3 regions of the Yersinia mollaretii ATCC 43969 genome follow, and region 3 is predicted to be linked to each of the others. Evidence: predicted binding sites of a transcription regulator. Region 3 holds the regulator's gene; each other region holds the start of a gene.

Region 1 (7,769 bases), 870 kb from region 3:
GTCATCCGCTGGATAAGGTTGAACGGGATATCCTGATCCTGATGTTGACGATGATTAAAGCGCACAGCTATCACAGCACTCAATCAGCGGAAGATAACCGCCTGATTGAGGCTATTTATCTGTTGATCGCGCGTTTTCAGCAACTTTCAGGTATGACTCTCGGCAGTAATGACACGCTGATCAGCCAGCTCTTTGCCCATCTGGCCCCCGCCATTGAGCGCTGTTATTTCAATATCGGTATTGATAATTCATTACTGGAAGAGGTGATCCGTAAATATCCCCGGCTGCTACGGATCACCAAACAAGCGCTGATTATTTTCGAACAGGAGTATCAGATTGAATTTTCCACCGACGAAGTTGGCCTGATTGCCATTAGCTTTGGTGCGTGGCTGATGCAGGAAAATGCCTTGCAGGAGAAGCAGATTTTACTGCTGACGCGAAATAACCCGCAATTGGAACAGCAGGTGGAGCAACAGGTTCGCGAGTTAACCCTACTGCCGTTGCATATTAAGTATTTGCCCCATGATGTTTATCTGCAATCCGGCGCGCCACCAGGCACAGCGGTGGTGCTCACACCTTATGCGGTACGCCAACCTGAATCAGCCCCGCCACTGATTCAGGTGTTCTTGCCACTAAGTGACAAACAAAACAAGCAGTTACGCAACGTGCTGGAATTGCCTTAGTCGGTTTGCTCTTCCTGACTCGCTGCCACTTGAGGGCGAATAAACAGCGCCGGAATCACAATCAATGCCATCACCCAGAACACGCCTCCTTGATAATGCTCAAACAGGAAACCGGATATCACGGTCATCACCGCAATCCCCCCGCCCATTGCCAGTGCTGAATAGACCGATTGTAAGCGGATCACATCTGCCCCACGCCGTGCGGCAATAAACCGCATCGCCGCTAAATGGCAGACGGTAAACGAACCACAATGCAGGATTTGAATCAAAATGAGCCACGGCAGCTCAGTGGTTGAGGCCATTAGGCTCCAACGAATAATCCCGGTAATGGCAGAAAGCAGCAGCAGACCACGGGCAGTCCAGCGACGAAATAGCACATTACTGAACGCGAAAACCAGAATCTCGGCCACCACCCCTAACGACCATAAATAGCCAATGGTCGCAGCAGAATAGCCCGCCTCTTTCCAGTAAATGGAGCTGAAACTGTAATAACCGGCGTGTGCACCTTGCAATAAGGTGACACAGAGTAAAAAGCGCCACACTTGTGAATCAGACAGCAGCACCTTCCAGTGAGTGGCGACCACATTACGATGCTTAACCTCACCCTGTGGCATCACATTAGGTTTCAGTAGTGCGCCCAGCAACATGGCTGAAACACCAAAAATCAGGCTATAGAGAATGGCAGGATGACCCCAAATGGAGACCAATTGACCAGTCAACGCCGAACCGATAACAAAAGCTAACGATCCCCATAGCCGGACTTTGCCGTAATCCATGGTGATCTGTTTCTGCCAAGTGGCCGCTAGCGCATCAGTCAGTGGCACCAATGGGCCAAAAAATAGGTTAAATCCGGCGATCACCAGCATCAACCATGCCCAACCATGGCCAAAGCAAAAACCGACCACAAACACCAGTGTCAGCAGTGACAAAATGCGAATAGCTGTTACCAGATGGGAAGGATCTTTAACACTGGGGGCAATCAACAGACTGCCAAGAAATCGGGCAATTAACCCCGCGCCCAGTAAAATACCAATAGTTTCAGGGGGTATCCCTTCCCCTTGTAACCAGATGCCCCAAAAAGGCAGGAAAATGCCATAAGAAAAGAAATAGGTGAAGTAGCTGAGTGACAGCCAACGTGTTGATTGTAATACCATGAATCCCTCCGAGGTCAGCCATCACTGTGACAGAGGCCCCGTCTGCTAGCAACTTTGTCAGTATGTAAACATGGAGTTTGAGGTTAAGTTCACACTTAAGCCACAAGATTGACAAAATGCTCACAAGCGATGCGATATCCCGCGCATTATGCAATGGTCTTGGTTGCCCTCTGACACACATAAAAAAACCCGCATTTTCGCGGGTTTTTATTCGGCTAAAGCAAATTTGGCAATTAAAACAAATCCGACAATATTATGCGTAAACCGGTAAACGGGCGCAGATATCCAAGACTTTTTGCTTCACACGTTCAATGGTTGCTTCATCGTTGATGTTGTCCAACACATCACACATCCAGCCAGCCAGTTCGCGAGACTCTGCCTCTTTGAAGCCACGGCGGGTAATCGCTGGGCTACCAATACGCACACCGGAAGTCACAAACGGACTTTTCGGATCATTAGGTACGCTGTTTTTGTTCACAGTGATATTGGCGCGGCCTAAAGCAGCATCAGCATCTTTACCGGTGATATTTTTATCCACCAGATCCAGCAAGAACAGGTGGTTTTCAGTACCGCCAGAAACCACTTTGTAGCCGCGATCCAAGAACACCGACACCATAGCTTTGGCGTTTTTAGCCACTTGCTGCTGGTAAATCTTGAACTCAGGTTCCATGGCTTCTTTCAGCGCGACCGCTTTACCCGCGATAACGTGCATCAATGGACCACCCTGATTGCCAGGGAAAACAGATGAATTCAGTTTTTTGTAGAGGTCTTCATCTCCCCCTTTCGCCAAAATCAAGCCGCCGCGTGGGCCAGCCAGTGTTTTGTGCGTGGTGGTAGTCACGATATGTGCATGAGGAACGGGGTTAGGGTAGACACCCGCAGCCACCAGACCGGCTACGTGAGCCATATCCACAAACAGCCATGCATCAATGCTATCTGCAATTTCACGCATTTTTGCCCAATCAACGATACCGGAATAGGCAGAGAAGCCGCCGATGATCATTTTTGGTTTATGTTTTTCAGCCTGACGTGCCAGATCGTCATAATCAATCTGACCCGATTCGTCGATGCCATAAGGCACGATATTGTACAGTTTGCCGGAGAAATTCACTGGAGAGCCGTGAGTCAGGTGGCCGCCGTGTGCCAGATTCATCCCCAGAACCGTGTCACCCGGTTGCAGCAATGCGGAGTAAACCGCGACGTTCGCTTGTGAGCCTGAGTGTGGCTGAACGTTGGCATAATCAGCGCCAAACAGCTCTTTCGCGCGGTCGATAGCCAGTTGCTCAACCACGTCAACATACTCACAGCCACCGTAGTAACGCTTGCCCGGATAGCCTTCAGCATATTTGTTCGTCAACTGAGAACCCTGCGCCTGCATAACACGCGGGCTGGTGTAGTTCTCAGACGCAATCAGTTCGATGTGCTCTTCCTGACGCACCACTTCTTGCTCCATTGCACGCCATAGATCTGCATCATAATCGGCAATGTTCATTTCACGCTTTAACATCCGGCTCTCCTGACTTAGCTAACAAAATATACCTTGAAGGTCACCCGTTTGGGTTCTGACCCACAGTGTAAACTGTTTCCCCCTCGTTATGATAGGTCTTGACAGAGGTTTTTACGCAAACGATTGGCTCCAGACTGGGTAAGGCTTTGAGCTGTTCAAGGTTCATCCAAGGCAAGGGAATTATCCTCACATTCATCATGTGCTTTTTTCACATTATGTGAGCTGAGATGCCACTCTAATCCCCTATAACGACAAAGTGCATTTACAAATGAGGGGGCAAACTATAAGATGCATTTAAAATACATGTATTAAATTGCACACGATAAAAACCCAAAATACTTTTAGCTTCGGCTTTGAGTACCAAGGGATAAAATGACCAAGGAGTCACCATGCTTGACCACCAAACCATCGCCACCGTTCAATCCACCATCCCATTGCTGGCCGCCACCGGCCCTAAACTGACCGCGCATTTCTACGATCGCATGTTCGAGCACAACCCCGAGCTAAAGCACATATTCAATATGAGCAATCAGATAAATGGTGATCAGCGTGAAGCGCTATTCAACGCCCTTTGCGCTTACGCGGCGAATATCGACAATCTTGCCGCCTTGCTGCCCGCCGTCGAGCGAATTGCCCAGAAACATACCAGCCTAAATATTCAGCCAGAGCACTATGCTATCGTCGGCCATCATTTAATCAGCACGCTGGATGAAATGTTCTCACCCGGTCAGGAAGTGCTAGATGCTTGGGGGAAAGCGTATGGGGTACTGGCTGATGTGTTTATTCAGCGGGAAAATCAGATTTATCAACAAGGTGAAAAAAGTACTGGTGGATGGAGAACGTTGCGCCGCTTCCGCATCATCAAAAAAGAGATGCAGAGTGAGGTGATTTGCAGCTTCGTGCTCGCACCAGAAGATGGTGGCCGAGTGCTGGATTTCAAACCGGGTCAATATCTGGGTATTTATATTGAAGATGAGCAGCTCGAGTATCAGGAAATTCGCCAATACTCACTGACCGCCGCACCAAACGGCAAGACTTACCGCATTGCGGTGAAACGTGAAGAGCAAGGCACAGTCTCTAACTATTTACACCAACAACTGAACGAAGGCGACACGGTACGTATCGCGCCTCCTCGTGGTGATTTCTTTCTGGATATCTCACCGGATACCCCAGTGGCGCTGATCTCCGCCGGCGTGGGCCAAACCCCGATGTTGAGTATGCTTAATTCCCTGCACGACCAGCAACATGCCGCATCAGTGCATTGGCTGCACGCCGCTGAAAATGGCCGTGTTCATGCATTCGCCAATGAAGTCGCGGCGATAGCAGAAAATATGCCTAATCTCAGCCGCCACATTTGGTATCGCGAACCCACCGCGCAAGATAATCCGGGGGAGGATTATCACAGCAAAGGGGTGATGGACCTCAGTTCACATCAGTGGTTGGCGGCCGATCCCAACCGACATTATTACTTCTGTGGCCCACTAGGATTTATGCAATTTGCCGGGCGTCAATTATTGGCACAAGGGGTTGCATCCGAACGAATTCACTATGAATGTTTCGGGCCGCATAAAGTGATTTAATTATTGAATTTTATTTAATTTTCTGTGAGAGGTCATTCGGCCTTTCACATATTTCCGCGCCATAAATTCCGTCTGATTATTGTACTTAAATTTGGTAGAACGTGATTTAGATCTCATATATCCTAACTTAATATTGCCACGATGAGACATTCGGATGAATGTCTCAATATTCATATAACTGAAAGTTATTGATGTGGCTAAAATTATCCCCTCACTATTTATGACTCGGTAATATAATTTATCCCCAAGGAACTTGGTGTTGTCGTAAGACTTCAACTTCGTAAGGGATGTTGCTGAGTGTAATAAGGCTGAATTGACCTACCATGAGTAAGAAATTCATAAAAAAAGAAGGGTTGGCATTAGTATCTATGGCGCGCTATTTAATTGGTGAGCGCCCCGGCAATCGACTGAAAACTATTGATGAATTATCAGAAGATTTCGGCATCTCCGTCGGTGTTGTGCAGCACGCCTTAAAAGTGCTGGAAGCGGATGGAGCCATCATCGTTGAACGCCGTGGCCGCAATGGTACCTTATTGATTGACCTGAATATGCCACTGTTACTGCAACAGGCGGATCTGGGTAATATGGTGTGCGCTATGCCGCTCCCCTATACTAAACTTTATGAAGGTCTCGCCAGTGGTTTAAGGGAGCAATTTACCTTACTCCCCCTCTATTTTGCTCATATGCGTGGGGCTGAAGTGCGTATCGAATGCCTGATAGATGGTATTTACGATATGGCGGTGGTGTCGCATCTGGCCGCAAAAAGTTATCTGGCCCAAGGGCGAGTGGCGATGGCATTAAATCTGGGAAATGGCTCCTACGTGGATGGCCACCAGCTTATTTGCCGTCGTGGCGAACAGCACACGATTCGCCGGGTAGGATTGGACCCGCGTTCACCCGACCAATGTTTGCTGACTGAAATTAAATTTGCCGGGCAACCCATTGAGTTGGTTGAATTACCTTATAGTGACTGTATTGTGCACATTAATCGTGGTGATATTGATGCCGCTATTTGGAATCTGGCTGATGATGTTCCCCATGAACATTTACAAGCCATCAAACTGCAAGGCGATGCGCGTTATATTCAAGCCTCACAGGCGGTCATCCTTATCCGGCCAGATAACCACCCCATCAAATTATTGCTGGAGAAAGGGATCAACGAAACATTGCTGCTGAATCATCAGCGGGCAGTACAGAGGGGCGAAATAGAGCCTCGTTATTAATCACTTCGACTTAGCTACAGGCTAAGCTGTTGTTTTCAGGAGGCAAACTCTTTGGAAATTTGTGTTGATCCGCGTCTTAATATTTTGTGTCAGGCTGGGGTGATTGATGCCGATATTGGTCAGGGTTTAGATCAAGTTATCAATCGGTTAGAGAATTTTTGGCAGTTGCCGATTCGTAGCGAGCAGGGGGCGATGGCGATCACTCATATGGCAAATGCATTAATGCGCACCCGCCGTGGTGAGGAGATTAATGCTTTGGACCCAGAGATACTCGCTGAAATCGTCCAATGCGAAGATATTCACTATATTCGTGAGATTAATCAGGATTTATTGGCCTATTTTTCATTAAAACCAGCTGAAAATGAAATTGGATATTTACTCGCGAACCTTTACGGTCTATATCTTTCTAGTGACTTGCCACCTCTGCGCTAATTTAGCTTTGTGGCACGGTTTCAAGATAGACAACACTAGGGTTCTTTTTGTTATAAATATTCAAAATAATAATGATTTAATAAAAATAATTATGCCTCAGGCGCTTAGGACATGAAATGTTTCTAAAAACCCTATTAAAACAAAACAGTAAATTAATTGATGCGGCTATTTCGTTCTGGCATCAGGGAAAAATCAATCCAGATAGCTATGTTATTGATGTTGAACAAACAGAGGCCAATGCCCGCTTACTGCTAAAAACCGCTCATCATAACCAGATAAAACTGTATCTGATGAGCAAGCAGTTCGGGCGCAACCCTGAACTCTGTCGCCGCCTATTGGCCTGTCGTTATGAGGGCACGGGCTTTCAGGGCATGGTGGCCGTTGATTTCAAAGAAGTGCGGCAGCTCTATCAGCACGATATCCCTGTCGCTCATGTGGGTCATTTAGTACAGCCACCCTCCGGCATGGTGGCCGAAATAGTCCGTCAGCGGCCGGAAGTGATTACCGTTTTCTCATTGGAGAAAGCATTGGAGATCTCACAGGCAGCGCACCAACAACACATTACTCAGCCACTAATGCTGAAAGTCTGTCAGGCTGGCGACGTGCTGTATGCCGGGCAAGAAGCGGGGTTTGAATTAACGCAGTTACCCGCAATCATCGCGGCCATCCGTCAATTACCGGCGGTGCGATTAGTCGGGATAACCCACTTCCCTTGCATGATGTATGACCCCTCTTCACACCAGACCTTACCCACCGCGAATATGCGCACCTTACTGGCAGCGCGAGATATATTGGCGGCTGAGGGCGTAGATATTGAACAGGTGAATGCCCCTTCAGCCACCAGTTGTTCTACCCTGCCACAATTAGCCCAATTGGGCGTGACACACGGAGAACCCGGCCATGCCCTCACGGGGACAATCCCCGCCAATCAGCAGGGTGATCAGCCGGAGCAGATATCTATGCTCTATCTGTCCGAGATTTCCCACCATTTTTCGGGTAACAGCTATTTCTTTGGTGGTGGCTACTATCGCCGAGGTCATCTAAAAAATGCACTGATTCACCACGACAATCAGTTCAGCCAAAGTTCGGTATTACCGACTGATGAGAGCAGTATCGATTACTGCCTCCGTTTAGCGGGTGAATTCCCGATAGGCAGCCCGGTTATCATGAGTTTCCGCACCCAGATATTT
Region 2 (7,769 bases), 1.1 Mb from region 3:
GCTGCTTCGGGCATCGTTGCGCTGCTTAATCAGCGCTTCAATTTTCGCGACTTCATCATTATCTGTCTGCGCACCACTTTGCAAAAATAGCTCTGGATCTTGTTCCAGCAAGCCCAGCACATGGGCCAGCTTCCGCAGTTCTGCTGCCAAACCATTTGCCGCAGTGATATCTTCAGTTTTTAAGCGATTCACTTCGCGGGCGATGTCAAACAGCACAGAATATGCCTCTGGTGTATTGAAATCATCGTCCATAGCCGCACGGAAACGCGCTTCGAACTCAGCCCCCCCCTTTGGAGTGGCGTTCGCGTCAGTGCCACGTAGTGCGGTATATAAGCGCTCCAGTGAAGCACGAGCCTGTTTGAGATTCTCTTCACTGTAGTTCAGTTGGCTGCGGTAGTGCCCAGACATCAGGAAATAGCGCACGGTTTCAGCATCGTAATAGGCCAGTACGTCGCGAATAGTGAAGAAGTTATTCAGCGATTTTGACATTTTTTCTTTGTCAATCATCACCATACCGGAATGCATCCAGTAATTCACATAGGGGCCATCATGGGCACAGGTAGATTGTGCAATCTCATTTTCGTGATGTGGGAACATCAAATCAGAGCCGCCACCGTGGATATCGAAATGCGCACCGAGCTGCTTACTGTTCATCGCTGAACACTCAATATGCCAGCCAGGGCGACCCGGCCCCCAAGGAGATTGCCAGCTCGGCTCGCCCGGTTTAGACATTTTCCACAGCACGAAATCCATCGGATTGCGTTTGACATCAGCCACCTCAACTCGCGCACCGGCCTGTAGCTGATCCAGATCCTGACGAGACAGCAGGCCGTAATCCGGGTCACTGTCTACGGCGAACATCACATCGCCATTTGACGCCACATAGGCGTGATCACGGGCGATTAACCGCTCGGTCATCTCGATGATTTCAGGAATATGGTGGGTCGCACGCGGCTCTAAATCAGGCCGTTGGAGATTTAATGCATCGAAGTCTTTATGCATCTCCGCCAGCATGCGCGTGGTCAACTGCTCGCAGGTTTCACTGTTTTCAATCGCACGTTTGATGATTTTATCGTCAACATCAGTGACATTGCGGACATACGTCAGCGAGTAACCTAAATAACGCAAATAACGCGCAACAACGTCGAAAGCGACAAAAGTGCGCCCATGCCCAATGTGACACAGGTCATAAATAGTGATCCCGCATACATACATACCCACTTTACCGGCATGGATAGGCTTGAATTCCTCTTTTTGGCGACTCAGTGTATTAAAAATCTTTAGCATTGGGACATTCCGTGGTTTTATTTTGCGGTACGCATCGATAAACAAGATATCATCAGATTATGCGGTAAATCGGCCCGTGATACAGCACTTTTTCGCCCCTATAAGCCGTGTTTCCAGTGCTGACTCAATCTCAGAGATATGATATAAGAGCCGTCTAAAGGGTTTCGACCCATTTGTGAATACACTTATTTACACACTAGCAGGAATATTATTATGGTCACGTTTCATACTAATCACGGCGATATCGTCGTCAATACCTTCGCGGATAAAGCGCCGGTTACCGTTGAGAACTTCCTGAACTACTGCCGTAAAGGTTTCTATGATAACACTATTTTCCACCGTGTTATTGATGGTTTCATGATTCAAGGCGGTGGTTTCGAGCCGGGCATGAATCAGAAAGAGACAGATGCTCCTATCAAGAACGAAGCCAATAACGGTCTGAAAAACACCCGTGGCACGCTGGCAATGGCACGTACCAATGATCCACACTCTGCCACTGCTCAGTTCTTTATTAATGTCGCAGATAATGACTTCCTGAACTTCCGTTCAGAGCGCCCAGATGGTTGGGGTTATTGCGTATTTGCTGAAGTGACTGAGGGTTTGGACGTGGTTGAGAAAATCAAAAACGTCGCGACAGGCCGTAGCGGTATGCATCAGGATGTGCCAAAAGAAGACGTCATTATTAAAAGCGTTACTGTAAGCGAGTAATAGCGACTTAATGAGCACGCTTTTTATTGCAGATTTGCATCTTAGCGTTCAGGAACCGGCAATTACTGCCGGTTTCCTGCATTTTATACAGCGCGATGCTATTCATGCTGATGCTTTATATATCCTTGGCGATTTATTCGAGTCTTGGATTGGCGATGATGATCCCGAGCCACTCTATCGGCAAGTCGCTAGCGCGTTAAAATCACTCCAGCAACAGGGTGTGCCCTGCTATTTTATTCACGGTAACCGCGATTTTCTGCTCGGCAAACGCTTTGCAGCTGAAAGTGGCATGACGTTACTCGCGGAAGAAGTGGTCGTTGAGCTGTATGGCCGCAGAATAGTGATTTTGCATGGTGATACTTTATGTACCGATGATGCCGATTATCAGCATTTTCGCCGCAGAGTGCACAACCCCCTGATTCAAAAACTCTTCCTATGGCTCCCGCTGCGTTTTCGCTTACGGATTGCCGCTTATATGCGCAATCAAAGCCAACAGAATAATAGCGGTAAGTCGCAACTCATCATGGATGTGAATCCCCAAGCTGTTATTGATGCATTTCAGCGCCATCAGGTCAGTTGGATGATTCATGGGCATACTCATCGCCCGGCGGTTCATCAGGTAGAGCTGCCCACAGCAACCGCACATCGGGTGGTTTTGGGGGCCTGGCATGTTGAAGGCTCGATGGTAAAAGTCACCGCCGAAAGTGTTGAGTTGATTAAATTTCCGTTTTAACCGCCCGCGGCCAATAATTGCCGCGCGATTTACCATCACCGCACCACTAAAAAAACCGCAAAATCCCACTAAAAGCCGCGACGCAACCGTTTTCCTCGTCTTTGGCTCATGATATGCTCTACGCCCTCATCGCCAGCCACGATATCGACCTTCGTTCTGGCCGACGCTTGCGCAATCACAGGAGCCTTACCCTCATGGGAGCCAACCTCGATTCGGCTTATGCAGCCGGGGTTAAAATCGCTATCGTAATGGGGTCCAAAAGTGACTGGGCCACCATGCAGTTCGCCGCCGACGTGCTCACCACGCTCAATGTACCGTTTCATGTCGAAGTGGTTTCTGCCCACAGAACCCCCGACAAACTGTTCAGTTTTGCCGAACAAGCGGACGCCAATGGCTTACATGTCATTATTGCGGGCGCGGGCGGTGCTGCTCATTTGCCGGGGATGCTGGCGGCTAAAACACTGGTGCCGGTTTTGGGTGTACCGGTGCAAAGTGCGGCCTTAAGTGGCGTCGATAGCCTCTACTCCATTGTGCAGATGCCACGCGGTATACCGGTGGGAACACTGGCTATTGGCAAAGCAGGCGCGGCGAATGCGGCACTGCTCGCGGCTCAAATATTGGCGCTGCATGACCCTGAATTAGCTGGCCGTTTGGCTCACTGGCGTCAAAACCAAACTGATGAAGTGCTAGATAATCCCGATCCGAGGGAGGAAGCATGAAGCCGGTTTGCGTATTAGGTAATGGTCAGTTAGGGCGTATGTTGCGCCAAGCTGGCGAACCACTGGGCATTGCCGTGTATCCGGTGGGTTTGGATGCCGAGCCAGAAGCGGTGCCGTATCAGCACAGTGTGATTACCGCTGAGATTGAGCGCTGGCCGGAAACGGCCTTAACCCGCGAGCTAGCCACCCATACCGCGTTTGTGAACCGCGATATTTTCCCCCGTTTAGCTGATCGCCTGACCCAAAAACAGTTACTCGATAGCCTAAATCTGGCAACAGCCCCTTGGCAGTTATTGGCCAGTGCCAGCGAATGGCCACAGGTTTTCGCCACACTGGGCGAACTCGCCATCGTGAAACGTCGGGTCGGCGGCTATGATGGCCGGGGCCAGTGGCGTTTGCGCTCGGGTGAGCAAGAGACTTTGCCCGCAGATGCTTACGGCGAGTGTATTGTCGAGCAGGGCATTAATTTCTCTGGCGAAGTGTCGCTGATTGGTGCGCGTAGCCATCAGGATAAATCTGTTTTTTACCCGCTGACTCACAATTTGCACGAAGATGGCATCTTGCGCATCAGTGTCGCACTCCCCCAGCCAGATAGCCGTTTACAGCAGCAAGCGGAAACCATGCTCTCGGCCATTATGGATGAGTTGAATTATGTCGGCGTGATGGCGATGGAGTGCTTTATCGTCGGTGACAGTTTGCTGATCAATGAGTTAGCGCCACGAGTGCATAACAGTGGTCACTGGACTCAAAATGGTGCCTCCATCAGCCAGTTTGAGCTGCATCTGCGCGCCATTTTGGACTTGCCGCTGCCCAAGCCGGTGGTGAACACCCCATCTGCAATGGTCAATCTGATTGGCACTGCCGTCAATACCCAGTGGTTGTCGCTGCCTTTGGTGCATCTGCACTGGTACGAAAAAGAGGTGCGCGAAGGGCGCAAGGTGGGTCATTTGAATTTGAATGATCCCGATAGCGCAGCATTAAGTACCGCGCTCGCCGAGCTGGCACCATTGCTGCCTGCGGAGTACCAAAACGCCCTGCGCTGGGCGCAGACGAAGCTGTAAATATTTCGCGGGCAACTCATGCTGCCCGCGAATAAAATCTACCCCTCATAGTTGCGGAACAAAGCCCTGCCCCGCAACAACCGCGCCCCCAGCCAGCCGCCACAGAGTGACAACAGCAGCGCCGCCGCCAACGGTAATAGCCACCACATGACCCAGTTAGGCTGCCATGGGAAGTCAAAGACGAGCCGCTGTAATGCCCAAAGCGCCGCTTCCGCGCCGATGGCTGCCGCCAAACCTGCCACTCCTCCTAGCAGAGCAAACTCCCACCATAAGGTGCCTCGAAGTAAGCGTTTACTCGCGCCGAGCGTGCGGTAGACCACCAATTCCTGACGACGCTGGCGCATTCCTACCTGTACCTGTGCCAATAGCAGCAAAGTGCCACAAATAATCACCAGCACCACCATCACTTCCAGCGCACGACTAACCTGTTGTAACACCTGCCCGACCTGTTTTAGCATCGCTCCGATATCCAGCAAGCTGAGGGTCGGGAACTGGCGGTTCAATTGCGTCAGCGCTTCGCCATCCCCCTGATAACGGAAACTAGTCAGCCAAGTTTGTGGCTGCTTATCCAGCGCACCCGGCGGGAAGATAAAGTAGAAATTAGGCCGCAGACTCTCCCAGTCCACCTGACGAATGCTGCTCACAATGGCCTCGAATGATTGCGTATCGCCACTGAATGTCAGCTTATCGCCGATGTTAATCCCCAGTCGATCCGCAATCCCCTTCTCCATCGACACTTCATCCGCCTTCGGTGGCCACTGACCCGCAGTTAAAATGTTGTGCGGCGGTAAATCCTGCTGCCAAGTCAGATTCAATTCACGGTTAACCGCTTCACCGCCGGGATCATCTTCATGGACCCGCTCAGTCGCCAGTTGCTGGTTAATTTCACTCAATCGCACCCGAACAATCGGGTAGAAGGTCGAAGGGGTGATCTGATGCTGCGCCAGGAATTCGGTCACTTGCGGCACCTGTTGTGGTGTCATATTCAGCAAGAAGTAGTTCGGGCTATCTGGCGGCAGCTGCTGTTGCCAGCGATCCAGCAAATCCCCGCGCAACACTAATAGCAGCGCCAACAGCATAAAAGATAAAGAAAATGCGGCCAGTTGCGTCAGTGTCATCCACGGCTGGCGTAGCAAGCGATTGATGGCTAACCGCAGTGATAAGCGGGTGACGGTCAGACGGCGCAACAACAATAAACCGCCCCAGCCAATCACGCCGAGCAGTAACGCCAACACCACCATGCCACCGAGAATGGCCCACAGCAGGGCGTTGCCGCCCATCAGTAGTGCCAACAGCCCCACCACGATCACCATCATCGCGGGAATAAAGTAACGCAGCGGCCAGACATTCGCCGACACATCGCGGCGTAAAACCCGCAGTGGCTGTGTCGCCAACAGTTGCCGATAAGGGCGAATACCCACCAGCAACGAAATCAATACCAGCGATCCCATTGACCATACCCATGGCCATAAACCCGCGGAGGGCAGTGCCGCCGGTAAAACCGGAGATAATAATCGCACCAGTATCTTCTCGAACAGCAGCCCAATCAGGCTACCACACAGCCCCGCCAGCACTAGCACTGATAGCCACTGGCCGATAATCAGCCGCCGCAGTGCATTTCGTCCGGCCCCCAAGGTTTTCAGCACCGCCACCAAATCATAGCGGCTGCGGCAATAGTGCCCCATCGCCACCGCCACGGCGGCAATCGAGAGCAGTAGCGTCAAGAGCGCCGATAACAGCAAGAATTGCTGCGCCCGTTGCAGGGATTTCCCCAATGCGCCACCGGACTCTTGCAAACCATACCAGCGCTGCTCCGGCTTCAATTGCGGGGTGAGCCAGTCGCTGAACTGCGCCACCGCCTCCGGTGAACCGGCAAACATGTAGCGATAAGTCAGGCGGCTGCCCGGCTGTATCGCGCCGGTTTTCTCCACATCGGCGAGATTAATGAGGATACGTGGCGAGGTCTGGAATGGGTTAAAGCCAGAATCCGGCTCCTGAATCACTTCGCCGACAATTTTCAGCGAGGTATCCCCCACCTCTAATATGTCGCCGACCTTCACCCCCAGCAGCGACAACAGCCGTGGTGCCACCAGTACGGTGCCCGGCTCAAGTGCCGCCCCAGCGGGCAGTGTTTCCAGTTTTCCATACAGCGGATAGGCCAAATCGGTGGCTTTGACGTCTGCCAACTGCGGGCGATCACCGGCAAACGTCATGGTCATAAAGGAGAGCTGGCGGCTGACGGTCAGCCCCTGCTCTTTCGCCTCCAGCAACCAGCCTTCAGGCACCGGATGCGCGGCACTCAGCACCCGATCCCCCGCCAGAAAATCGCGGCTCTGCTGGCTCAGCCCTTTCTCCATGCGGTCACTGATAGTGCCCAATGCCAGCACACAGGCCACCGCCAGTGTTAATGCCAGCCAGACAATTAACAGTGAAGGCGATCGCCACTCACGCCAAAACCAGCGCCAAATCATGCTTCCTCCCACAATTTACCGTCTTGCAAGCGCAGCCGACGCTGGCAACGGCCCGCCAGTTGCACATCATGGGTGACCAAAATGAGGGTGGTGTCGTAGTCGCGATTCAGGGAGAACAGCAAGTCGGCAATGCGATCACCCGTATGGCGATCAAGATTGCCGGTTGGCTCATCGGCAAATAGCACTTTAGGCCGCCCGCTGAAAGCGCGGGCCAGAGCCACCCGCTGCTGTTCGCCGCCAGAAAGTTGCGCCGGAAGATGATGCAGGCGCTTATCCAATCCCACCAGCGTTAACAGCTCAATGGCATGGGCTTTACTGTCGCGCTCGCTCTCTCCCCGCAGCAAGGCAGGGAGCTGGACGTTTTCCAGCGTATTGAGAGTCGGCACCAACATAAATGATTGAAAGACAAAGCCGACATTTTTTGCCCGCAGTTGCGCGCGCCCCTCTTCATCCATCGCCGTCAAAGAGTGGCCGAGCAGACTCACCTCGCCACTGCTGCCATCATCCAAGCCAGCCAGAATCCCCAGCAAAGTGGATTTACCTGAACCTGACTCACCAATCAGTGCAATTGTCTGAGCGGGTTTGACAACGAGCTCAACTCCGGTAAGGATGGAGAGCTGTTGCTCACCCTGACCGACGTGTTTATTAAGATGATGAACTTCAAGAACGTTTTCCGCTGGCATCTTCCCTTCCTATTGCTGTTGGGATTATTCAGTTTGCGTGCCGCCGCAACCGATACACTTTTGATTCTCGGCGACAGTTTGAGCGCCGGTTACCGCTTGCCTATTGC
Region 3 (7,769 bases):
TGCCCAGCGGCGAAACCAGCAATGCCACCACAGCAAACAGTGTCACTTCGAAAAACAGGGCCAGTGCAACAGGTAGGCCAAGCCCGCCCAAACGTTTCATCACTTGCCAGTCTGGTGCGGCAAAGCCTTTCTCCAGTTTGATGTCTTGCTGTGAACGAGCGCGGGTGACATACCAACGCATCATCAGGAACATCACCCAGTAGACGGTTCCGGTGGCCACACCACAACCCACGCCCCCTAACGCCGGCGCGCCGAACTTGCCGTAGATGAAAATATAGTTAATCGGAATATTAACCAGCAAACCGATAAAACCTATCACCATCCCCGGTTTTGTTTTGGATAGCCCTTCGCATTGATTACGTAACACCTGGAAGAAGAGATAACCGGGCGCGCCCCACATAATGGCATGCAGGAATCCCACGGCTTTATCTGCCAGTACGGGATCAATATTATGCATTTGCTTAATAACATGGTCGCTATTATAGAGAACAAACATAATTAGCAGCGAAACACACAGTGCCAGCCAAAATCCTTGTCTGACTTGGTGGGCTATTTGGTCACGCCGCCCGGAACCGTTGAGTTGGGCAACCGTGGGGGTCAGTGCTAACAGTAAACCGTGGCCGAATAAAATCGCTGGCAGCCAAATCGATGTCCCCACAGCCACCGCAGCCATATCCGTTGCGCTGACAGAACCGGCCATAATAGTATCAACCACGCCCATTGCGGTTTGGGACAATTGAGCGATAACGACGGGAATAGCGAGAGCCAATAAGCTACGCGCCTCTACGATATACTTCTGCACGTATGCACCTTTTTTATTATACCCTTCGTATGCTTGCTGCTGACTTGCAACGCCAACGACTTTGGGTGTTTGATTTCAATAACGACTATTTATCGCACAATGAGCGATGAATAAAATAGCGGGAAAACGATAAAAGATTGTACCTTCTCATTTGGCTTAAGCAATCTTTGTCACTAAATATCAGCAAAATGCCGCGTACACAGTTTTTTATTCTAAGTGGTTTGGTTTTCCGTCCCTTCTGAGGCAAAATCAAAGCAGAGATCACTTCTTTTTACCGATAACTGATGAGAGGCATGGCGTATGTTTACCGGTATTGTTCAAGGCACCGCGCCGGTGGTGGCCATCGAAGAAAAATCTAATTTCCGTACTCATGTGGTAGAGATGCCCACTGAGATGCTGCCTGAATTAGCCTTGGGCGCTTCTGTTGCCCACAATGGCTGTTGCCTGACTGTCACTGCCGTTGAAGGCAACCGGGTTAGCTTTGATTTAATGAAAGAAACGCTGCGCATTACTAATCTGGGCGATATTAAGGTGGGTGATGTAGTTAATTTGGAACGCGCAGCTAAGTTTAGCGACGAAATTGGTGGGCATCTTATGTCTGGCCATATTATTTGTACCGCTGAGATCACCAAAATATATACATCAGAAAATAATCGTCAGATTTGGTTTCGTATGCCCAGCGACGACTTGATGAAATATGTATTGCACAAAGGTTTTATCGGCATTGATGGTATTAGTCTGACTATCGGTGAAGTGATAGGCAACCGTTTTTGTGTGCATCTAATCCCTGAGACACTGGCGCGTACCACACTCGGTAAAAAGCGTTTAGGGCATCGGGTGAACATCGAGATAGATCCACAAACGCAGGCGGTGGTCGATACTGTTGAGCGAGTACTGGCGCAGCGTAATATTGCGGACGTGGCAGAGTCAGTCGAAAAAGCGGTGCGTGGGTAAGTCAGAGTCACAGTAGAATAAAAGTAAAGCAGGGGGCAGAGACACCCCTGCTATTAAATTATTTATGCTTAAACAACGGCGCTGTTAACGGGGAACCCGAATACCGCCTTCGACGCCATTAGGGCTAAACAAAACTTGCCATAATTGAATGTCTCTGGCGCGGAATGCCCCAGCACAGGCATTCAGATAATAGCTAAACATCCGTTCAAATCGAGATGAGTAATTCTCCGCCAGACTTGGCCATGCCGCTTGGAAACGCGCATACCAAGCCATCAACGTTCGGTCATAATCTGCACCGAAATTATGCCAGTCCTCCATAATGAAATAAGGTTCGCTGGCCTGAGCAATATGTTTTACGGACGGCAGACAACCATTAGGGAAGATATATTTATTAATCCACGGATCAATACTGAGATCAGTCCGATTCGCACCAATGGTGTGCAGTAAGAACAACCCATCTGGTTTTAAATTGCGATGTACCACATCAAAATAGGTGCGATAATTCTTTGGCCCGACATGCTCGAACATCCCCACCGAAACAATGCGGTCGAACTGTTCATTCAGGTCACGATAGTCTTGCAGCAAAATGGTGACATCCAAACCTTCGCAGCGCTCTTGCGCCAATTTTTGCTGCTCCGCCGAGATGGTCACACCTGAGACTGATACTCCGTAATGCCGGGCGGCATAAGCGGCAAGACCACCCCAACCGCAACCAATATCAAGCAGCTTCATGCCCGGCGCTAATTGCAATTTTTCGCAAATCATCCGCAGCTTATTTTCCTGCGCTTGTTCAAGGGTGGTGGCGTCTTTCCAGTAGCCGCAGGAGTATTGCATATTGGGGTCGAGCATTAGGCTAAACAGATCATTACCTAAGTCGTAATGCTCTTTACCCACAATCCAGGCACGCTTCTTCGATTGCAAATTAATAACGCGGGCGGCAGCAATACGTAAAGTATCTTTGAGATGGTGTGGAAGTTGATTTTCCAGCCCAGCACGGAGAACTCGTTGGAAAAAGATATCCAAGCGATCGCACTCCCACCAGCCGTCCATATAACTCTCACCTAATGCCAAAGATCCTTCTTGTAATACCCGCTTAAAGAAGTCGGGGTTATTAACGCGAATGTCGAAAGGGCGTGAGCCATTGATCTCAATATCAGCCCGATTCAGCATCTCTTGCACAATGCGGAACCACGGATTTTCTTGAATGCTCTGGTCTTCTATACAGGATGAACTCATAGCTTCTCCATCACTTTCTTCTGACTTATGACCCGCGATAAGTGTTTATATACGCGAATACATACCAATTAGGCTGTTGTGACCTTGGTGTCTGATATCCGTTACTGACAGAGGAAGAATAAGAATAAACCCTAATTCTATTTTGGTTTAGGGCAACTCATCCATAAGAGTAAATGTGACGCAATCCACGCGCACAGAAAGTCCTTAAGATAACGCTTTTTTTTAATGATATTGTAGCTGGTTAAACCGAGTATAGGCTTGCCGGGATGCTTTCTCAATAATAAATCGCACCCGGCATCCATGTCACTTAGTGACTATTTCCATTGGGAATTAATACCTTTTTATCTTTTTGCACGGCATAGCAATGGATGCCATACCCCACCAGTGCTAAAACCACTGTCGACAGCATGACTGTCACTGTTGCCAGCAACGCGTGGCTAATAAAAGCGGACACCATCATGCTAGCAACAAAACACAACCCTAGCTGAAGCGTGTTTTGCAGCGCTGCGGCCTTGCCCGTGTTCGCCGGGAAAGGCAGTAATGCATTCGCTACGATAATAGGGTAGCAGGCACCATTCACAAGCGCCATTATGCAGAAAGGAATAAGTAAGCTTACCAGTGTGGGTGTCGTCAAGGTCGCGATGAGATAGAGCGCGATCATACTGGTGCTATACCCCGCTAACAGCCAAGGCAGAAGGGTATTCCCTTTAATGCGAGTCAGTGCGCTACGGCAACTGAATCCACCTAACAGGAAAGCCAGCGTCTGTGGAACATAGCTCAAACCGATGGCATTAGGGCCATATCCCATGTCACCCAGAATAAAAGGTGAACCGGTTAACCAAGCAAAAAATCCGGCGCTACATGCGGCGAATATCATCACATTGCCGCTAAATACCGGAGATTTTAGCAACTGCCAGAAACTGATCGCCGTCTTATGTTGGTCGGCCTTATCGGTCACGGATTTTTTCCGCTCTTTCAGCCGTGCGGTTGGAATCAGTAGCAGCAGTGTGATGACCAGTAGGACGACAAAGATTGAGCGCCAGCTGAAGTGGTTTAACAGCCAGGCACCCAGCAGGGGGGCGAGCGCCGGAGAGAGCGCAACCAATGGCATAATGGTGGCAAAGACACGATTGGCTTTACCGTCACGATAGCGATCCACCACCAAGGCTTGCCAGCTCACGGCCGCAGAACAGACCCCCACCGCCTGAATAAAGCGCAGGATCAATAGTTGCGTGGCCGTTTCCACCCACAGAATCCCCAAACAGCCGAGGGCAAATAACCCCAGTCCGGCTAACAGCACCGGCTTACGGCCTAATTTATCAGATACCGGCCCCCAGATAAGCTGGGCGATAGCAAAACCCGCGAGAAAAATGCTCAAGCTAGCACTGATGGATCCAGCGGAGGTTTGCAGTTCTTGTTGCATGGCCCCAAAGGCGGGTAAATACATGTCGGTGGCCAGATAACCCAACATGCTTAAACCAGCCAGATAGAACATGAAGCTAGGTGTCGTTTTCATTCTTTATTATTCTCTATTTGAAAATGTGCAGGCGCTGCTGTTGTAAATAGATTGTTGCAGGCAATTTGTGGCGGAGGGCATTCTATCCGGTGAGTGATTCTGTTGTGAAACGGTAATATTTGCGCCATGCTGTCAAAATATTTGATAGCTAAGTGATTAAGCTGAAGGGGCAGAAAATAATGTGGTCCGAATACTCACTGGATGTGGTTGACGCAGTGGCGCGTACCGGTAGCTTCAGTGCTGCTGCACAAGAATTGCACCGTGTGCCATCGGCGATAAGTTATACCGTGCGCCAACTTGAAGAGTGGCTGGCAGTGCCGCTGTTTGAACGACGTCATCGTGACGTAGAATTAACCGCCGCAGGTCTGGTTTTTATCAAAGAAGCACGTGATGTCATCAAAAAAATGAATGGCACCCGTCGTCAATGTCAACAAGTGGCGAATGGTTGGCGGGGGGAATTAACTATCGTGATAGATAAAATCGTCAAGCCCCAGCGCAGTCGCCGCTTAGTATTGGATTTTTATCGACATTTTCCTGATATCGAATTACGAGTACGTTATGAAGTATTCAATGGTGTCTGGGATGCATTGGTCGATGGACAGGCAGAAATGGCCATCGGTGCTACTCGCGCAGTGCCTGTTGGGGGGCGGTTTGTTTTTCGTGATATGGGATTTTTAAGCTGGCAGTGTGTGGTGAGTGTCAAACATCCATTAGCTCAGCTAACCGGGCCGCTGACCGATGATCAGCTCCGCCCTTATCCCTCACTTTGCCTCGAAGATACTGCGCGAAATTTGCCTAAACGAGACACCTGGACGCTAGATAATCAGCAGCGGCTGGTGGTTCCGGATTGGGTGACGGGGATCGACTGCCTGTGTGAGGGGTTATGTGTTGGCATGGTGCCCGCCCATATGGTTTCGCCACTGATTGCGCAGGGGAAACTGGCGGCGCTAAACTTGGCGGAACCGCTGCCGGATAGCCCGTGCTGCCTGACGTGGGAGCAGAATAATCATTCGCCCGCACTGGCTTGGCTGCTTGAGTATTTGGGTGACAGTGTCACGTTAAATGCAGAGTGGATGAAAGATGATACTCTATCATCATCTCGTGACTGATGATGATGGAGATCACCGCCGATAGCAGCCTGTACTATCGGCGGGAGAGGATTAACGGCGATAATCGCGGAACGGACCATCGGCAACAGAACGTCGTTCGACCAGTTTCGGGTGAACCTCAATGGTCTGGGGATCTTCGCGTTTGCTGACAATGCGGTCGAGCAGCATCGCAAAGGCCGTTTCGCCCAATCGCTCTTTCGGCTGATGAATGGTGGTGAGTGCCGGGGAGAAATAGCGCGCATTACGCACATTATCGTACCCGATCACCGAAATATCCTGCGGCACTCGCAGGCCCAGCTCATCGGCTGCGCATATTGCGCCCATCGCCATAATATCCCCGCCACAGAACACGGCGGTCGGGCGATGTTTCTGTGTCAGAATTTGATGCATGGCTTTATAACCCGATTCCGGTTCAAAATCGCCCTGAACCACCCATTCATCACGCACCGTGATATTGGCCTCCTCCAGTGCTTTAAGGAAGCCCTGATGGCGACCACCGCCGGTATTGCGGGATAACTGACCGGGGATCGCGCCTATATCACGATGACCGCGTTCAATCAGATAACGGCCAGCCAAATAGCCGCCTTCAAAGGCATTATCAATAATAGAATCAGTAAAATCGCCACGTGCCGTTCCCCAATCCATCACCACCATCGGGATATTGCGATAATCTTCGAGCATCCCCAGCAGTTGCTCGGGATATTCTGAACACATGACTAACAGCCCATCAACACGCTTTTGTGCCAACATCGCCAGATAGGCTTTCTGCTTATCCAGATTATTATGAGAGTTACATAAAATCAGCGTGTAACCCTTGCTATAACAGCTGTTTTCAACCGCTTCGATCACTTCGGCAAAATAGGGCGCTTCGCTGGATGTTGCCAATAAGCCAATGGATTTGGTGTGGTTAACTTTCAAACTGCGGGCCACAGCACTGGGCGAATAATGCAGCTCTTTAATGGCTGCCCACACGGCAGCCTTGGTATTTTCGGCGACGAAACGAGTTTTGTTAATCACATGCGAAACGGTGGTGGTGGACACACCCGCGTGTTTGGCCACATCTTTAATCGTTGCCATAAAAAAATGACTCCTAAGCTTACCTGTTACCGTCGGTAAGTATGATGTTAATCGTTTGCCTGCAGACTCGAAAACACTCAGACAGATGCATATTATTGGGCTGGAAAATGGAATCAGCGGCTTGTCTGAGAGTATTTATTGGACGTTATTAGTCGGTATGCAGTTATGAACTGCGAATTTTGTCTGATCTGGAGTCAAAGTGGAAGAGGTATTCAAAGTTATAAAGTGCGTAATGAGCACAAGATTTTTTTTCTGAATTGTGGGAAGATAATTTAACACAGTAACTTTGTGTCTTTTTCCTACTACAAACTGACCGGCTAAGGAGTTTTTATGGATACCAATCTGAAAATGTCGCTGATTACGACTGTTGGTGCGCTGGCGATGATTATTGCCTTTAGCTTCGTGGCGGTAATGAATTAATTAAGCCGCTTGCCGGTAAAATTATTAAGTAGGGCGGTTTACCCGCCCTGAGTTATTTCTGCTGATGTGCTAACACACCGCCTATCATTTATTGCCTTATCAGGCTAGATTCTTCTCAACGAATGACCAGTTAACCAGCGCCCAGAAATTCTCCAGATATTTTGGCCGCGCATTACGGTAATCAATATAATAAGCGTGCTCCCACACATCGACGGTCAGCAATGGCTTATCATTTGTGGTCAGAGGGGTTGCTGCATTAGAAGTACTGACAATCGCCAGCGTGCCATCTGCTTTTTTAACCAGCCAAGTCCAGCCTGCGCCAAAATTTTTCACTGCGGCATCGGTAAACTGCGCTTTAAACTCTGCAAATGAACCGAATGACTGATTAATGGCGTCGGCCACTTTACCCGTCGGCTCACCACCGCCATTTGGCGACAGGCAGTGCCAGTAGAAAGTGTGGTTCCAAACTTGGGCCGCATTGTTGAAGATGCCACCGCTGGAGGTTTTTACGATCTCTTCCAGTGTCTTGCCCGCAAACTCAGTCTCTTTAATCAGACTATTGAGATTAACCACATAGGTATTGTGGTGTTTTCCGTGGTGGTATTCCAGCGTTTCAGCTGAGATGTGGGGTTCCAGCGCATTTTGCGCATAAGGT

The links. Region 3 encodes PurR, which represses purine synthesis genes. Its sites were predicted from a motif close to CANGCAAACGTTTGCNTG; they were not measured.
Positions count from the first base shown of each region.
Region 1: a site for PurR is predicted at 3,457-3,474, ahead of glyA (serine hydroxymethyltransferase). Genes of this name have one in related genera too.
Region 2: a site for PurR is predicted at 2,808-2,825, ahead of purE (5-(carboxyamino)imidazole ribonucleotide mutase). Genes of this name have one in related genera too.

Region 1 is NZ_CP054043.1:4,511,557-4,519,325, forward strand. It holds gene csiE (stationary phase inducible protein CsiE) at 1-683, shown strand, start outside; gene HRD69_RS20015 (3-phenylpropionate MFS transporter) at 680-1,837, opposite strand; gene glyA (serine hydroxymethyltransferase) at 2,091-3,344, opposite strand; gene hmpA (NO-inducible flavohemoprotein) at 3,734-4,924, shown strand; gene yhfZ (GntR family transcriptional regulator YhfZ) at 5,248-6,147, shown strand; gene HRD69_RS20035 (PRD domain-containing protein) at 6,199-6,579, shown strand; gene HRD69_RS20040 (YhfX family PLP-dependent enzyme) at 6,696-7,769, shown strand, end outside.
Region 2 is NZ_CP054043.1:2,512,233-2,520,001, reverse strand. It holds gene cysS (cysteine--tRNA ligase) at 1-1,287, opposite strand, end outside; gene ppiB (peptidylprolyl isomerase B) at 1,501-1,995, shown strand; gene HRD69_RS11120 (UDP-2,3-diacylglucosamine diphosphatase) at 2,006-2,728, shown strand; gene purE (5-(carboxyamino)imidazole ribonucleotide mutase) at 2,923-3,447, shown strand; gene purK (5-(carboxyamino)imidazole ribonucleotide synthase) at 3,444-4,508, shown strand; gene ybbP (putative ABC transporter permease subunit YbbP) at 4,547-6,979, opposite strand; gene ybbA (putative ABC transporter ATP-binding protein YbbA) at 6,976-7,662, opposite strand; gene tesA (multifunctional acyl-CoA thioesterase I/protease I/lysophospholipase L1) at 7,633-7,769, shown strand, end outside.
Region 3 is NZ_CP054043.1:3,638,323-3,646,091, reverse strand. It holds gene HRD69_RS16270 (MATE family efflux transporter) at 1-802, opposite strand, end outside; gene HRD69_RS16265 (riboflavin synthase) at 1,103-1,756, shown strand; gene cfa (cyclopropane fatty acyl phospholipid synthase) at 1,841-2,992, opposite strand; gene punC (purine nucleoside transporter PunC) at 3,300-4,508, opposite strand; gene punR (DNA-binding transcriptional activator PunR) at 4,688-5,617, shown strand; gene purR (HTH-type transcriptional repressor PurR) at 5,669-6,694, opposite strand; gene cydH (cytochrome bd-I oxidase subunit CydH) at 7,025-7,114, shown strand; gene sodB (superoxide dismutase [Fe]) at 7,214-7,769, opposite strand, start outside.